One region of the Ruegeria sp. YKSE079 genome, then DNA from elsewhere that is predicted to be linked to it. Evidence: riboswitches for the same ligand, from Rfam matches in the RefSeq annotation. Region 1 holds a riboswitch; the other holds the start of a gene.
What was found. A riboswitch is a leader RNA that binds a small molecule or an ion and turns the genes downstream of it on or off. The one in region 1 is predicted to bind cobalamin.
Positions count from the first base shown of each region.

Region 2: it holds a riboswitch for cobalamin, as region 1 does, so the genes downstream of both, AC2FMY_RS15690 (CbtB domain-containing protein) here and AC2FMY_RS01355 (hypothetical protein) in region 1, are expected to answer to the same signal.

Region 1 is NZ_JBXWRJ010000001.1:277,255-284,738, forward strand. It holds gene AC2FMY_RS01345 (DNA polymerase III subunit gamma/tau) at 1-1,465, opposite strand, end outside; gene AC2FMY_RS01350 (protein-tyrosine phosphatase family protein) at 1,634-2,137, shown strand; gene AC2FMY_RS01355 (hypothetical protein) at 2,175-2,579, opposite strand; cobalamin riboswitch at 2,669-2,874, opposite strand; gene AC2FMY_RS01360 (TetR/AcrR family transcriptional regulator) at 2,938-3,513, opposite strand; gene AC2FMY_RS01365 (alpha/beta hydrolase family protein) at 3,596-4,447, shown strand; RNA gene ffs (signal recognition particle sRNA small type) at 4,476-4,574, opposite strand; gene AC2FMY_RS01375 (bifunctional 2',3'-cyclic-nucleotide 2'-phosphodiesterase/3'-nucleotidase) at 4,614-6,506, opposite strand; gene nudC (NAD(+) diphosphatase) at 6,707-7,484, shown strand, end outside.
Region 2 is NZ_JBXWRJ010000017.1:23,224-30,707, reverse strand. It holds gene AC2FMY_RS15715 (thiamine pyrophosphate-binding protein) at 1-773, opposite strand, end outside; gene AC2FMY_RS15710 (DUF302 domain-containing protein) at 851-1,315, opposite strand; gene AC2FMY_RS15705 (DUF1636 family protein) at 1,463-1,822, shown strand; gene AC2FMY_RS15700 (hypothetical protein) at 1,810-2,292, opposite strand; gene AC2FMY_RS15695 (CbtA family protein) at 2,359-3,051, opposite strand; gene AC2FMY_RS15690 (CbtB domain-containing protein) at 3,055-3,225, opposite strand; cobalamin riboswitch at 3,261-3,471, opposite strand; gene cobF (precorrin-6A synthase (deacetylating)) at 3,515-4,258, opposite strand; gene cobA (uroporphyrinogen-III C-methyltransferase) at 4,251-4,979, opposite strand; gene AC2FMY_RS15675 (cobyrinic acid a,c-diamide synthase CobB) at 4,976-6,298, opposite strand; gene cobM (precorrin-4 C(11)-methyltransferase) at 6,285-7,079, opposite strand; gene AC2FMY_RS15665 (cobalamin biosynthesis protein) at 7,076-7,459, opposite strand; gene cbiE (precorrin-6y C5,15-methyltransferase (decarboxylating) subunit CbiE) at 7,441-7,484, opposite strand, start outside.

The sequences.
Region 1 (7,484 bases):
CGGACGGGGTAAACTCAATACGCCCCGGTTGATAAGCAACAAGGCGAATCCCGTCCTCAACATCGACCAGCAACTTGCCGTCACGATTGGAGCGGATCAGTTCGACCACGTGTTCGAATGTTGGGTATCGCCCCAAAGCGGCTTGCAGGTCCTGCGCGAGGGCTGCAACTGGCGCACCGCTGTTGTGACGCCGAGCGGACTGGTTGCCTGGCGCATAAGATGCTGTTGACTGTGCGGTCGACGTACTCCCGCCTGACAAGGGAACTCCTCCACCCGGGCCGTTCGGTGCCGGTGGCGCAGGCGCATCTTGCAGTCGCTTGATCAGTTCTTCCGGGCTGGGTAGATCGGCGACATGAGTCAGACGAATGATCGCCATCTCGGCGGCCATCATGGAATTAGGCGCACCAGAAACTTCCTCCAGCGCCTTCAGCAGCATCTGCCACATCCGCGTCAAAACGCGCATAGGCAGCGCCTGTGCCATTTGTATCCCTCGCGCGCGTTCGTCGGGCGAAACGGTCGGGTCTTGTGCTGCATCAGGCGTGATTTTGACAACAGAAACCCAATGGGTGATCTCGGCCAGATCTCGCAACACTGCCAATGGATCGGCGCCTTCGGCATATTGCGCACCCAGTTCGGTCAATGCCCCCGCCGCATCGCCCCGCAGGATCATGTCCATCAGGTCCAGAACCCGACCCCGGTCCGCCAGCCCCAACATTGCACGTACCTGATCCGCAGAGGTCTCCCCGGCGCCATGCGAGATCGCCTGATCCAGAAGCGAGGTCGCATCCCGGGCCGAACCTTCAGCTGCGCGGGTGATCAGAGCCAGTGCGTCGCCAGCGATCTGAGCTCCCTCCGATTCGGCGATCATGCGTAGCAGGCCGATCATATCTTCGGGTTCGATCCGACGCAGATCAAAGCGCTGGCAACGAGACAGAACTGTGACCGGAACCTTGCGAATTTCAGTTGTCGCGAAAATGAATTTCACGTGCGCCGGAGGTTCTTCAAGCGTCTTCAGCAGCGCGTTGAACGCGCTGGTCGACAACATGTGAACCTCGTCGATAATGTAAATCTTATACCGCGCGCTGGCAGCGCGGTAGCGAACGCTGTCGATGATCTCGCGAATGTCGCCAACACCGGTCCGGCTTGCTGCATCCATCTCCATCACGTCTACATGACGGCCTTCCATGATCGCAACGCAATGCTCGCACTGACCGCAAGGTTCAGTTGTCGGCTTTCCGTTTCCATCCGGCCCGATGCAGTTCATGCCCTTGGCGATGATCCGTGCGGTGGTGGTTTTACCCGTCCCGCGAATGCCGGTCATGATAAAAGCCTGCGCAATCCGGTCTGCTTCAAAGGCGTTTCTTAGTGTCCGCACCATCGAATCCTGGCCGACCAGATCGGCAAAGGTTTCGGGGCGATATTTTCGGGCAAGAACCTGGTAGGGTGCGGGTGCGGTGTCGGTCATGTCTGCTCTGCCGGATTCGTCTTAAAACCGCAGCGTAGTGTGCCGCGATGCCCGCGTCCACAGCAGCAGGTCCGATTTTGGTTTGGATTGCTTGCAAGCCGGGGTAAAACACTCAGGCATCGATTGGAGAATGCAGATTTCAGCGTGTTGGTTGTGTGGGAGCTAATCGTGTCACAACTGGTGATATTTGGGCTGCAGGTGGGCGGAGGCACATTGGCTATCTGCCAGATGCCGGGCCGGAGCGGAGACTATCCTTCTGACCTCGACACCATTGCCGACTGGAAACCGGGCCTAGTGATTTCGATGACGACAGAGGTCGAAATGATCCAAGACGGCGCGCGCAGTTTCGGCTTGGATATTCAGGCGCGCGCCTGCCGATGGGTCCATTTGCCGATCGAAGATTTTGGTATCCCGCCCAGTCATGTCCAGGCGAAATGGGCCGAGACCAGTGCGTCTGCGCGGCAGGCACTTGCGGGCGGTGGTCGAATTTTGATCCACTGTCGTGGCGGTTGCGGAAGATCGGGAATGGCTGCGCTGAGGTTGATGGTCGAATGTGGTGAACGACCTTCGGATGCGCTGAAACGGCTACGCGCCATTCGCCCCTGCGCCGTCGAAACCGAACCCCAAATGGATTGGGCGCTGAAAGGGCAGATGGTGGCAGATCGGCCCTGAGGCCGGGCTGAGGGCTATTTTTTGCGTTGGCGTTCTTTCAAAGTGGCGCGTGGCAGGCGGTTTCTGCCGCCCGGTTGCCCTGCGGAACTGCTTCGAGGAACGCGCAGGGCATCTGCTTGATCCAACCCGAGGGAAAAACGGTCCGAGAAGAGTTCAATAGAGCGTCTTCAATCTGGTTCAGGCGTTCGCTATCCGCCTCGTCATTCACACCGCAGAATACTCGAATGCGAGAATGATCGGCGCGGAATCTGGCATCGCACCCAGTGGCACAATGTGCAAGTGCGCAACTTCCGTCGATCTCGAAGTCATCTGCAGTCAATGGCTTTGTCGCAGATATCGCCTGTGCCAGTTTTTTACCCATTTGCGCCAATGCCGGGCAGGGTTTACCGGTTTTCTGGCACACTGTTGCTGTGAACAGGTGCTTGTCGGATTTCCAAATCATGTCGCGCCCTCCGCGCTGGTGACGAGGACAACGGACGGGAAGGACAGCAAGCAGCTATCGGACCCTGTCCCGGACACCCCGCCCGAGTTCGAGTTTCAGTTCCGATGGCAGGTCTCCTGACTTGCGGGTCGCTGCTTTGCCGACCTTCCCGGCCCTTGGACCAGTGGCATTTCGGCTTCGCTCGCCGCCTACAGTTGCGGGGGCAGTCGCGGATTTGGTTCTGGAAGAACCGTACCGTGTTCCCTTTTCATTCCGACCGTGAACGCGGCCGGAAACCATCGCCTAATCGCTAGCGGGCGCACAATTTTGGGTCAAGACGAATCCTGCGGCTCAAGCACCTTTGTCGCGCCGGGCGGGTTTACTGAATTTGTTTAGACGTCGACATCTTGCTCAAGCGGCAAGGCACGTTTCTTAGGGTCTCCGAAGATCGCCTTGCCCGGGCCAACTGCCACCCGCCCTGGAGCAGTATGAACACAGTATCTGCCGCGAATTCTGGCTCGGCCACTCCAAGTCGCCTTGCGTGATGTGCGACTTCGGTTATCCAACCCTCGTACAAGTGATAGGCATGGTTGCGGAATATATTGTTGTCCGGCCCTTCGAACAAAGTAGCGGAAATCGGGCAGGTATCCCACTGACCTGATTTGTCGAAAAGTTTCGCTATCTTGTTGCAAAGAGTTGTGGCCCCGGACTGGAAATCTTCCGCAGGCTCAAATGACGCGGCAATAAGACCAAGCATCACATCGGACGCCCAAGTAGCGGCCGCAAGCGCCAGATCGGCCTTTCCATTCGGGAAATGGTGATACAGCGATCCTTTGGGTGCGTCAGCCACGGAAAGAACTTCGTTCAGCCCGACCCCGTGATAGCCCGACCTCTGGAAAAGATCGGCCGCAGCCCGAATCAGGCGCTCTTTTGTTGGCAAAGGACGTTCAGTCATTTGCGTGGATTATTGACAGCACTGGACCAATTGGTCCAGAGATCAGAACTAGACCGACCGGTCTAGGGGCGCGGAGTTAAATATGCAGGACCAGGTGTCAGCTGAAGACCTTCTTATTCACTCGGGCGACTACCAACTGTCTGCCCGCCTCTTTCATGCGAAGGAACAGCCAGAAGTTACGGTCGTGCTCAATGGGGCGACCGGTGTTCCGAGGGACTACTACAGACATTTCGCATCGTGGCTGGCCTTAGAACGCGGAATTGCTTGTCTGACGTACGATTACCGGGATTTCGGCCACTCTTTGACCGGCAACCTAAAGAAATCCAAGTCATCCATGACCGACTGGGCATTGGTCGACATGCCCGCGGCTCGGATGGAAATGCGTCGTCGGTTCCCAAATTCAAAGCTTTGGGTCATCGGGCATTCGATTGGCGGGATGCTCGGTCCTTTGCAGCCTGGCATCGAAGAAATCGACAGAATGATCTGTGTCTGTTCAGGGCTGGTACAACATCGCGATCACCCTTGGCCTTATCAAGCGCTCGCCAGAATGTTTTGGTTCGGGCATGTTCCGCTGCTGGTTAAGAGTTTGGGGTATTTGCCTGGGCGTCTTGTTGGGTTCGGAGCAGATCTACCTGCTCCGGTCTATTGGCAATGGCGAAAATGGTGCATATCCGCAAAAAGCTATCTGCCGGATGCCGGAACGACCTTACCGAAACCCGACTGGAAAAGAAGTGGCGCATCAGTGGATATGATTGCGTTTTCGGACGATCAGGTGATCCCGCCCAAATGCGTTTGGCGATTGGCCGAACTTTATGGGCAAGATGCGCGACGGCGTGAATTGACGCCTCAGGATTTTGGAGTGAAGCAAATTGGCCATCTGGGCGCGTTTGCGCGTAAGAATGCCGTTGTGTGGCCCGCACTCATCGCCGATTAGGTTGGTCTACGCTAGATGATTAGTGGGAAAGTGAGAGGTTGGACATCGACCCAAGCGGGACTCGTTGTGGCTGCTTCCTTCCGGACCTGACCAGGTTGGCGAGGCGCTCGCCCGCGCCAACCTCTCGTTGCTCGATATAGGCAAGATGACTGGCGATGACAACCCGTCACAAGGATAGGCGTAGCCGCAGGAAACCTTCGGGATCGATGCCCAGAACAACCGGGTGGTATCCTGAAAGGTCATCCAGATAGCGCAAGGCATCGGGACCGGTCTGCAGAACGACCGAGGTCTTGCGCGTCTTGACGAAACGCCACGGATGCGGAGTCGCTTGCAGCGGATCAGATGGAAGACTCCCCTCAACATAGTCCTTCAAGATGTGCTGAATGCGTAGGCGAGGAATACTGATGATTTTAGCGTTCTCCAAAGCTGAAAAATGCCCCCCCCCATTGGCGCGATAGTTATTCAGTGCCACGACGAAAAGCTGCTGATCCCCGATGGGATCTCCCTTCCAAGTGAGGTTTCCAATGCGTCGGTTGCCTGTTTCAACCAGACTGCCATCCGCATGAAACCGAGGCGGGCAAGTCAGATCTATAGTGTATTCAACACCATGGATAACATCGAAATTATGGCCTGCTCGAAGAGGGTTGATCAACGGGGTATCTTGGCTATTTTCAGTGACCTGGTTAAACAGACATGCCGACATTTCTAGCCAATCGCGCAATTGTGCGCCGTTAACGACAACAGCGCGCAATTCGTTGGGAAAGACGTGAAGGTCGGCAATGTGACGCATCGAAACTTCACCAGCGGGAACCTCCGTATAGAAACGCGGCCCGGAACGCCCTCCGAATTTCGTGGGTGTGACCGCTGACAATGTCGGTAGTGATCCTTCAGGCAAACCGGCAAGAAAGGGACGCAGTGCAGCTGCTTGAGCTGCGGCGACAAGCGAAAGCCCCCTATCCGGTGCACAAAAGGAAAAATAGCTATGCATCGATTGGCTGACATGTCCGACGGGCTGTTTCATCCGCTTTAGTGTTTCGGCATGTCCACATTCGAATATTCGTGCCAACTTGGGATCTTCTTCGACGGTCGATTGGGCACAACCATCGTTGCCTCTGTTGCAGATCGGGCGAAGTTCGACAGAATGCCCTGCAATTTTCCAACTGTTGGCCTCATGGGCAAACGCCAGATCGATCACGCCCAAATGCGATCCTGACGATCCCGGCATGACGACAGGTTTGCCATGAACTAGGCCCTTGTCGCCTACAACATGTGCTAATCCATCATGGTCGGCTCCGGGGATAGTCAGATGCGTGTGGCCTGCAACTATTGCATCGAGGCCTTCGATCGACGCCAGCGGAACTACTGCATTCTCCATTTGTGCTTCCACAACAGCTCCAGCTAGACCCGAATGTGCCAGTGCAATAACCAGCTCACATCCTTTATCCTTCAAGTCGCTAACGGCTGTAGCAGCAGTCTCCAGAATGTCAGTCGAAGTCACCCTGCCTGCAAGCTGGTGTGCCTCCCAATCCGTGGTTTGTGGCGGCAGAACCGAAAAGACACCGACAGTCAAAGTGCAGGTTTCAGACCCGACCGCAAATCGCTGACGAATGATAGCCGATGCCTCCCACGGTTGATTACCCTCAACGCAATGCAGATTGCTACATATGGCAGGACATGGTGCGTGAGCCAGAATACCGCTCAGGCAGTCTAAGCCAAAGTTGAAGTCATGATTGCCAAGCCCGATCGCATCATATCCCAAATGCTTGAACGCAAGCATCAGCGGGTGGGCGACGTCGTTCTGATCGGCGGCAAAATCGCCATAAGGCGTGCCTTGCATGGAGTCACCATTGTCGAACAGCAAGACGCGCGCACCCATTTGTTCGGCCTCCGCTCGGGCTGCCTTGATCAGGCTCGCGGTTCGTGTCAGCCCGACAGAGGGTTCCGGTCGATCCGAGTAATAGTCATATCCCATAAGATTCATGTGCAGATCAGAGGTCGCAAGAATTCTCAGGCGAACTGGCGGGAATGTGCTGGGATTGATCTGTGCCTCTGAGTTCAATGAATGTCCTGCCGTCGGAAATGGAGTGTTTGTTGTCTACATGACCCTTGCTTCTTAACAGTTTGAAAAAACGGCAAATTGAAGCGGGATTTGAGAAAAGTTTGTGGTTTCGTCGCGTGTAATCATTTCCTCTCTGATTGGCAGGGCCATTGCGTTGATCGAACAACCGTGGCAGCCCTTTGAAAAACAAAGGACAAAGAATGAAACGGGCAGAGCAGGTCACTTTTGGCGGATCGGGATTGAATCGCAGCGCCCACATTCGCGGCGACAACAACGCTTTGGCGCATGCAAAGGGTCATCCCGAAGCACTCTGCCTGCTGCTTTGGCGCGGAAAGATACTTGTTCAGGGTGAACGGTTGGATCGATTGGCGACAGTCACGATGTCTCACAGGCTGATCCAATCCGAACCGGGAGATATCATGGAGTCCCCCGTTTTCCTCGGTTTATCCGAAGCAGGCGCACCGGTATTTGCCACGGACATCACCAGTTGGCAGGCCGAAGACCATGATCTTTCCGGCGTCGGCGCCTTTGTCGACCGAAGCGAGCAGCAGCATCCGGATTTACCCACCGGTTATGTATTTGCAGAGTTGCGTCGGGTCATGACGCGCCTCAACCCCCGTGACGCCGAACTGGCGGCGACGGCCAAGGCAGTCATTGGCTGGCACGAAACCCACGGCTTCTGCGCCCGTTGCGGTGCCAGAAGCGAGGTGTCTCAGGCGGGATGGCAGCGAAGTTGCCCTGGGTGCGGCGGCCAGCATTTCCCACGCACGGATCCTGTAGTCATAATGTTGATTACGCACGGGGATGCCGTGTTGATGGGCAGGTCGCCAGGTTGGCCTGAAGGGATGTACTCCTTGCTGGCAGGATTTGTTGAGCCTGGCGAGACTCTGGAATCGGCCGTGCGTCGCGAGGTTTTCGAAGAGGCAGGCGTTACGGTCGGGCGGGTTCAATATCTGGCCAGTCAGCCCTGGCCTTTTC
Region 2 (7,484 bases), on a different contig from region 1:
AGCGGCGACAACCCGGCACCGCCCAGACACAACGGGTGATCCTCGGGCAGAATGCCCTTGGCTTTATAGGTGGTGACAAAAGGAATTCCGAAATGCTCAAGAAATGCCCTGAGTACCCGGTGCGACCCGTCATAAAGCGTATCGAGGCCGATGATCGCAACGGGGCGCTCGGCCTCGGCCATCCAGTGGCGGGCCTTTTCCAGGCAGGTTCCCTGCGGCGTCACCGGCGCGGCAGCGGCCAGCCGCCGCAATCTCGGAACCGAAACGCGCGCATCGGCCACCGAGATCGGCACGTCGATATGCACCGGACCGGGGCGGGCCTGTGTTGCCAAGGAAACCGCCTTGTCGGCAACGATGTCGGCCCCGTTGGGCGTTAGCACGAAGGTTCCCTTGGTGATCGAGCGATAGACCTGCGCGTGATCCATCACCTGATGCGTATAGGTCAGCGCCTCATCCGCATCGACGCAACCGGTCAACACGATCATCGGCACCCGGTCCTGAAACGCATTTGCGACCACGTTGATGCCATTCATCGCGCCCGGACCCAATGTAGCAACCAGAATGGCGGGCGCGCCGTCGCGGTGGTGGACCCCCTCGGCCATGAACCCGGCAGCATTTTCATGCTTGGCCAGATGAAACTGAATCCCAGCCTGTTCCAGCGCGTCGACCAGGGTCAGAACCTCACCGCCCGGCATGCCAAAGGCGTGGCGGCAGCCGGCCTCGTATAGCCGTCTTGCCAAAAGATCCGCTGCGCGGGGCACGATTTCCTGCATCTCAAACGCTCCGTTCGTTTTCGACAGGCAGATTGCGGAGTGAGCAGGAAGGTGCAAGCGCCTTCACGCCGGTGTGACTATTTTACTGCCGATTCCGCCACGGATTGGAACTTTCCGTCCAATTCCTGTGCAATGGCGGCCAGTTCATCGCCGCCCTCGTCCAGATAGGGCGCAAAGACGAAACTTGGCGTCTTGTAGGACAGCGTTGCGGTACCGTCCGCGTTTTCTGTGACGTAGAAACGGATCGGCGCCTCGATCATGGCTGCCGTCGATGTCTCCAGCACGCGCACGGCATAGTCGTTATTGAACGCCCCCATGACACGGTTGCCGGGGATGGTGATGCCGCGCGCCGCCGCAGCCTTGGTCGGCCCCGCCTGCGTCACTACGATCAGGCCGTTGCCCTTGATCGCCGCCGCGGTGTCGGAGACAAGATCTTCATAGGTCTTGGTAGATTGATGAACTTCCCATCCTTCGCGGGGTTCCAGATCACCGGCCCAAGCGGGCAGGGCGGCAAGGCAAAGGATTGTCCACAGACGTTTCATCGTTCCAGCTCCGGTTGGTTTGACAAGACTGTGATGCCAGATTTTGCATATGTCCGGTGTCACAATCCCGTGTCCATCCGATCAAACCCGGCTTGCGCATGCAGGTCGAAACCCGCAATAACGGCCCGACGCAAGCATGGGCCATACATGACCACCCAACGTATTCGATTGCTGATCTGTTCCAGCTGCCTTGGAGCGCGGGATCGCGAGGCCGAGCGTGATGCCGTGACAGATGCGCTTGCAAAGGCCGGGCTTTCCGATCGGGTCGAACTTACGCAACACGCCTGTTTCAGCGCATGCGAGCAACCGGTTGCCCTGGGGTTGCAGGGGCAGGGACTGGCCTCGTATGTCTTTTCCGACCTTGATCCGGTCAAGGATGCTGACGACATCGCCGCCACTTGCCAGACTTATCTGGACAGCGCCTCGGGCTGGATCGAAGACGCCCGACCATGCGGGCGGCTTCGCCTGTGCCTGCGCGCGCGGATACCGGCGATTCAGTCGACCTGAACCGCGACCGAGGCGGCGACGGGCACGTCATCCACGGTCAGCTGGCTGTGATCGTTGGCGTTCAGAGAGACTTCGATCTCGACCTCGCCTTTGGGCAATTCGTCGATATGCATCCACTCGCCATAAAGGCGCGCCAGCTTGGCACCATTGACATAGACATGCGCATGGCCTTCGCCCGGCCTGTCCGCCAGCGAGGCATTTTCCGGGGAAAAGCGGAAATTCCGCGGAATGACATGCAGATTCCAACCGGCCATCGGATCCTTGGCAAGCATGACCTCAAGTCCCGGTGCGTCCGCGCCCGATGAAAAATTTATGGTTGTGGCATGATCATGTGAACCGGCTTCGCCGTGTTGGGCCGGGTCGCCGTGATCGTGGCCTTCAAATGTCACGCCATAACCCGCCGCCGTCACGAAACCTGCGCCAGCGCCAAAGATCAGGCCGATGCCGAAAAGTGCGAGAGATCGGAACATCTCGAATCCTTTTGATATAAATAATCCCGCCGGGCGTCTGGCCCGGCGGGATGCATCAGCAAACGATTACGCGTTGGCTTCGGCGCGTTTTCCTTCGGCCTGCCAGAAATATCCGGCAAACGTGCCCACCAGAACCCAGGCGGCCATACCGACACCAAAGGCGCGCGCCGCGAACAGGGCGCCCAGTTCGGTCGGAACCGGGCCGGTAAAGCTGTCGGGTTCGGGGGCTCCGATCAGGTGCGGCGCCAAAAGCAGCACGGTCGCGATCAGGTAGCTGATCAGATTGCCACCGAACGCGATCAGCCACATGGCGACACCTGCCGCTGCCACGGTTCCGGTCCACCAGATCTGGCGCGCGGTGATGTCGGAATAGGCCACACCGGGCACCTCAGGCGCCAAGGACAGTCCGGGCGCGAAGTGGAAAGTGATGAAGCCCGCCAACCCCCACAGGATGCCGGTGCGGGCATTGACCTCATGGCCCATCCGTTCTGCCATCGACATCAGGGCCACCAGCACCAGCGCATAGCCGGTATAGGTCAGCATGGTGAACACGATGCTCAGCCCATCGCGCATCAGGTCGAACCCCGGCAGATCCGGATGTGCCGAAACGGCGGCTGCTCCGAAATGCACCAATTCGCCGGACTCGTAGAGTTCAGCGTGAAGCAGGACGGGCTGCACAAATACGAGCTGCAGCAGGGCGGTGATCAGCCCTGCTGCAGCGCCAGCGAACAACGCGCTGGTCAGAATGCGACTGAACATGGGTCAGTGGCAGGGGAAGCCGGTTGAGTGGCGCACATCATGAGCGGCGTCGTGCAGGGCGGATGCCTGAACATGGCCGGTCAGGGTGATGATCCCCAGACCCAGAACAACAGCAAACAGAGCCGGAAGGATGGCCGAACCGGCAGCAGATGCCTTGAGCGTTTTGGTCGTCATTTTAGTCCTCCTGAGCCGCCGCACCCGACGGCCGGTGTTTCGTTTCTTGCCTGGCAGGTCTCCTGGCTTGCGGGTCGGTGCCTCTGTTCGCCTTCCCCCCGGGACAGTTCCGGGAGTGGCTGGTTGAACAGAAGCTCACCGCTTACAGTCGCGGGGGCGGCTTTGGATTTGACCACCGGGATGGCCGCACCAAATTCCCTCTTAGCACCGGAATTCTCCGGCAGGACCAGACCCTTTCATTTAGCCGCGATGCAGTCGTTCGCGCAATTCCCATTTGCGACCCATTCGGTCATTTTTCGCGCCTGCGCAGCAAATAGATGTCCATGATCCAGCCATGATCGGCGCGTGCCCGGGCACGGGTTTCAAGAATCTTGTCCGCAACGTCCGCCAGAGGGCCTTTGACCAGGATTTCTTCCTTCATGCCCACATACGCGCCCCACCAAATGTCGAACGCCATCATATCAAGGCTTTGAAACGAGCATTCGCCGTCCAGCATGACCGCAACCTTGTCGGCACCGTCAGGCCAGCCCTCGTCCCGGATGCGGCGGCCGGTCGTGACGACATAGGGCGCGCCGATGTCGTTGATCGGAATCGCATGGGCGGCCGTCAGTGCCTGCAGCGCGGTGATGCCGGGAATCACCCGTGTGACCGGCTGCGGGTCCAGCCGCGACGCAATTCGCAGCGAACTGTCATAAAGCGATGGATCACCCCAGATCAGCAGCGCCACCTGCCGGGCCTGCGGAAACCCGGCGATCGTCTCCTGCCAGCGCAGGGCGATAGCGTCATGCCATTCGTCCACGCCGCGTAAATAGCCGTTATCGGCGCGGCGCCTGGGGATATCGAAATAGGCGATCTGAGGTGCCGCGTCCGCCACTTGCGCGATGATCTCCTCCCGCAGTCCAGCCAGATCGGCCTTGTTCTCGCCCTTGCGGGGGATCAGGATCAGGTCCGCCGCCCGTATCGCGTTTGCCCCCTGGAACGTGACGTGATCGGGATTGCCGGTGCCGATACCGATCAGGTTCAGCTCATACATCCCCGAACTCCGCCAACGGGCCGTAAAGGATCAGGGCGGGGGCGGTGCCGACCTCTGATTTCAGTTGCTCCGCCAATGCTCCGATCGTTGCGCGTTGCAGTTTCTGGTCCGGCGTCGACACGGATTCGGCCATCAGCGCCGGGGTGTCGAGCGGCAGCCCGTGGTCATTCAGAGCCTCGACCAGCAATGGAAACGTGCGCTTGCCCATGAAAACGACGGTGGTCGCGCCAGCATCGGCCAAGGCAGGTAAATTCAGATCCTGAGGCAGCTTGCCGCTGACATCATGGCCGGTGACGAACTGCACCCGCCGCGCCGTCAGCCTGCGGGTCAGCGGAATGCCCGCCGCCGCCGCCGCCGCGATGGCCGACGGGATGCCGGGAATGATCTCATAGTCGATACCGGCCTCGCGCAGGGCGACGATTTCCTCCTCCAACCGACCGAACAGACCACCATCACCGGATTTCAGCCGTACGACACGCTGTCCGGTCTGGGCATAATCGACCAGCAGACGGCTGACATGGTCCTGCTTGGGCGAGGGGCGACCGGCGCGTTTGCCGACACCGACCAGATCGGCATCCTCGCGCGCGTGTGTCAGGATCGGACCGCTGCTCAGATCATCGAACAGCACCGCGTCGGCCTTGCCGAGCCGGTCCACCGCCTTGAGCGTCAAAAGTTCCGGATCGCCGGGACCGGAGCCGATGAAAGAGACAAAGCCGCTCATGTCGAAGCCTCCGCAATCAGGTGGAAAAAGGTGCCGGTAACGTTGCCGCGTACCGAGCCGGTTTGAGGGCCTTCGACCCCTTCAGCGTCAAAGACCTGCGCCAGCGGCGCGTCCGGTTGGTCGACAATCGACGAATAGTGAAACTCGTGCCCGCGCAACATTGCGCCCGCGCCATGTCCGGGTATCGGCGCAATCAGACGCGCCTTGCGGTATCCCAGATTGAACTTGCGTTTTTCATAAGACGTGACCAGACCCAACAGCCCGGCCATCTTGTGGCCTACCCCATCCTTGTCGATCAGTGCTTCGCCCAGGGCCATGTAACCGCCGCATTCACCGTGTACAGGCTTTGTCTCGGCATGTTTGCGCAGACCGGTCAGGAACGTGTCGGCTGTTGCCAGCTTGCCAGCATGCAATTCGGGATAACCACCCGGCAGCCAGACCAGATCGGCATCCGCCGCCGGCGCCTCATCCGCCAGCGGAGAAAACGGCAGGATTTCGGCCCCCGCCGCGCGCCAGCCTTCCAACAAATGCGGATAGGTAAAGGAAAAGGCCTCGTCCCGCGCCAATGCGATGCGCTGCGCCGGGGGAAATGGCAGCGCCGACGCCGAGGACCCTTGCGGACTTGATGAAGCCGCCGCCTTGATTGCCTCCAGATCCACATGTTCGCGCAAAAACGCCGCGTAACCGGCAATCGCGCTTTCCAGATCGGGGTGTTCAACCGCCTGTATCAGGCCCAGATGCCGTTCAGGCAAGGTCAGATCGCCCCGGCGCGGCAGTACGCCCAGCACCGGCAGACCCGCACGCTCCATCCCCAACCGGGTCAGGCGTTCATGTCGGGGGCTGGCGCAGCGGTTCAATATCACCCCGGCAAAGGGCAGGTCAGGGTTGTACATCCGGAACCCCAGCGCCGTGGCCGCCGCCGATTGCGCCTGACCGCCCACATCCAGAACCAGTACCACCGGCCAACCCATCCGCAGTGCGGTTTCGGCGCTCGACCCATGGCCCAGCTCGCCCGGTTTGGCAACGCCGTCGAACAGGCCCATCGACCCTTCGGCCACCACGATGTCCGCACCCTCGGCCTGGGCCGAGATCGCGCCCAGCAGCGGTTCGCCCATCGCCCAGCTGTCCAGGTTGAACGAGGAACGCCCCGCCGCCGCGCGGTGAAAGGCCGGGTCGATGTAATCCGGCCCGCTCTTGAACGGTTGAACGGTCAGCCCGTCCTCGGCCAGCGCTCTGAGCAGGCCCAGCATCACCGTCGTCTTGCCGGTACCCGACGAGGGCGCCGAAATCAGAACTCCCGGCGGGTTAGTCATCGCCATGACTCCAGCTCGACCACGGGCTGTCCGCGCTCTGCGGGCGATAGCGCCGGTCGTATTCCTTGGAATAGAGGCAGCTTTCGTCAAACCCTTCGCCGGCCAGCGCTGGCCCCACCAAGATCAGCGCGGTCCGCGAGATGCTCGCGTCCAGCGCTTCTTTCAGGGTGTCGAGCGTTGCGCGGATGATTCGCTGGTCCGGCCAGCTGGCGCGATAGACCACGGCCACCGGGCAATCCGCTCCGTAATGCGGGGCCAGATCGGCGATGACCTTGTCCAGATTGCCGATCGACAGGTGAATGGCCAGCGTCGCGCCGGTGCGGGCAAAGTTTTCCAGCGTCTCGCCAGCGGGCATCGACGAGGCGCGGCCCGGCGTGCGGGTCAGCACCACCGATTGCGCCAGACCGGGCAGGGTCAGCTCGGTGCCCAAGGCCGCCGCCGCGGCTGCAAACGAAGGAACGCCGGGCGTCACGCTGACCGGAATGCCCAACTGTTTCAGGCGGCGGATCTGTTCGCCCATCGCGGACCAGACCGACAGATCGCCAGAATGCAGCCGCGCCACATCGTGGCCCGCCTGATGGGCGATTTCGATCTCGGCCATGATCTGATTCAGATCCATCGGCGCGGTGTTGACGATTTTTGCACCTTCGGGGCAGTGGCCCAGGATTTCTTCGGGCACCAGCGACCCGGCATAAAGGCAGACCGGGCACGAGGCGATGATATCGCGCCCGCGCAGGGTCAGCAGATCGGCGGCGCCCGGTCCGGCGCCAATGAAGTGAACGGTCATTTAGGCTCTCCAGTTGCAACCGCACAGGTGGCCAGGCGGTCGGTCGAGATCTGTCGGGGTGAAACCAGTCGGGCACCTGTTCCGGCGGCGACGAGGGCAGAAGCTTCGGCCACGCTTCCGGTGCCATAAGTGGCGCGGCTGCGGGACGAGCAGGTCAACGTGCGCTGGCCGCTCAGATCGGCAGGCGCAACGAAATAGAGGGGCAGGGCAGAGGTTGCGGCAAATTCGATCAGGGCAGGATGGCCCTCCTTGTCCGCCACCGTTGCCAAGGCTGCGACGGTTTGCCCTTTGGTGGCCCGGTCATAGGCGTCGCGCAGGCTTTGAGCCGTTGCCGTCGATGAAAATCCAAGCCCCGCAACGATCATAGCGTCACGCTCCATTGAACTACCGGATAGGCCGATTTCC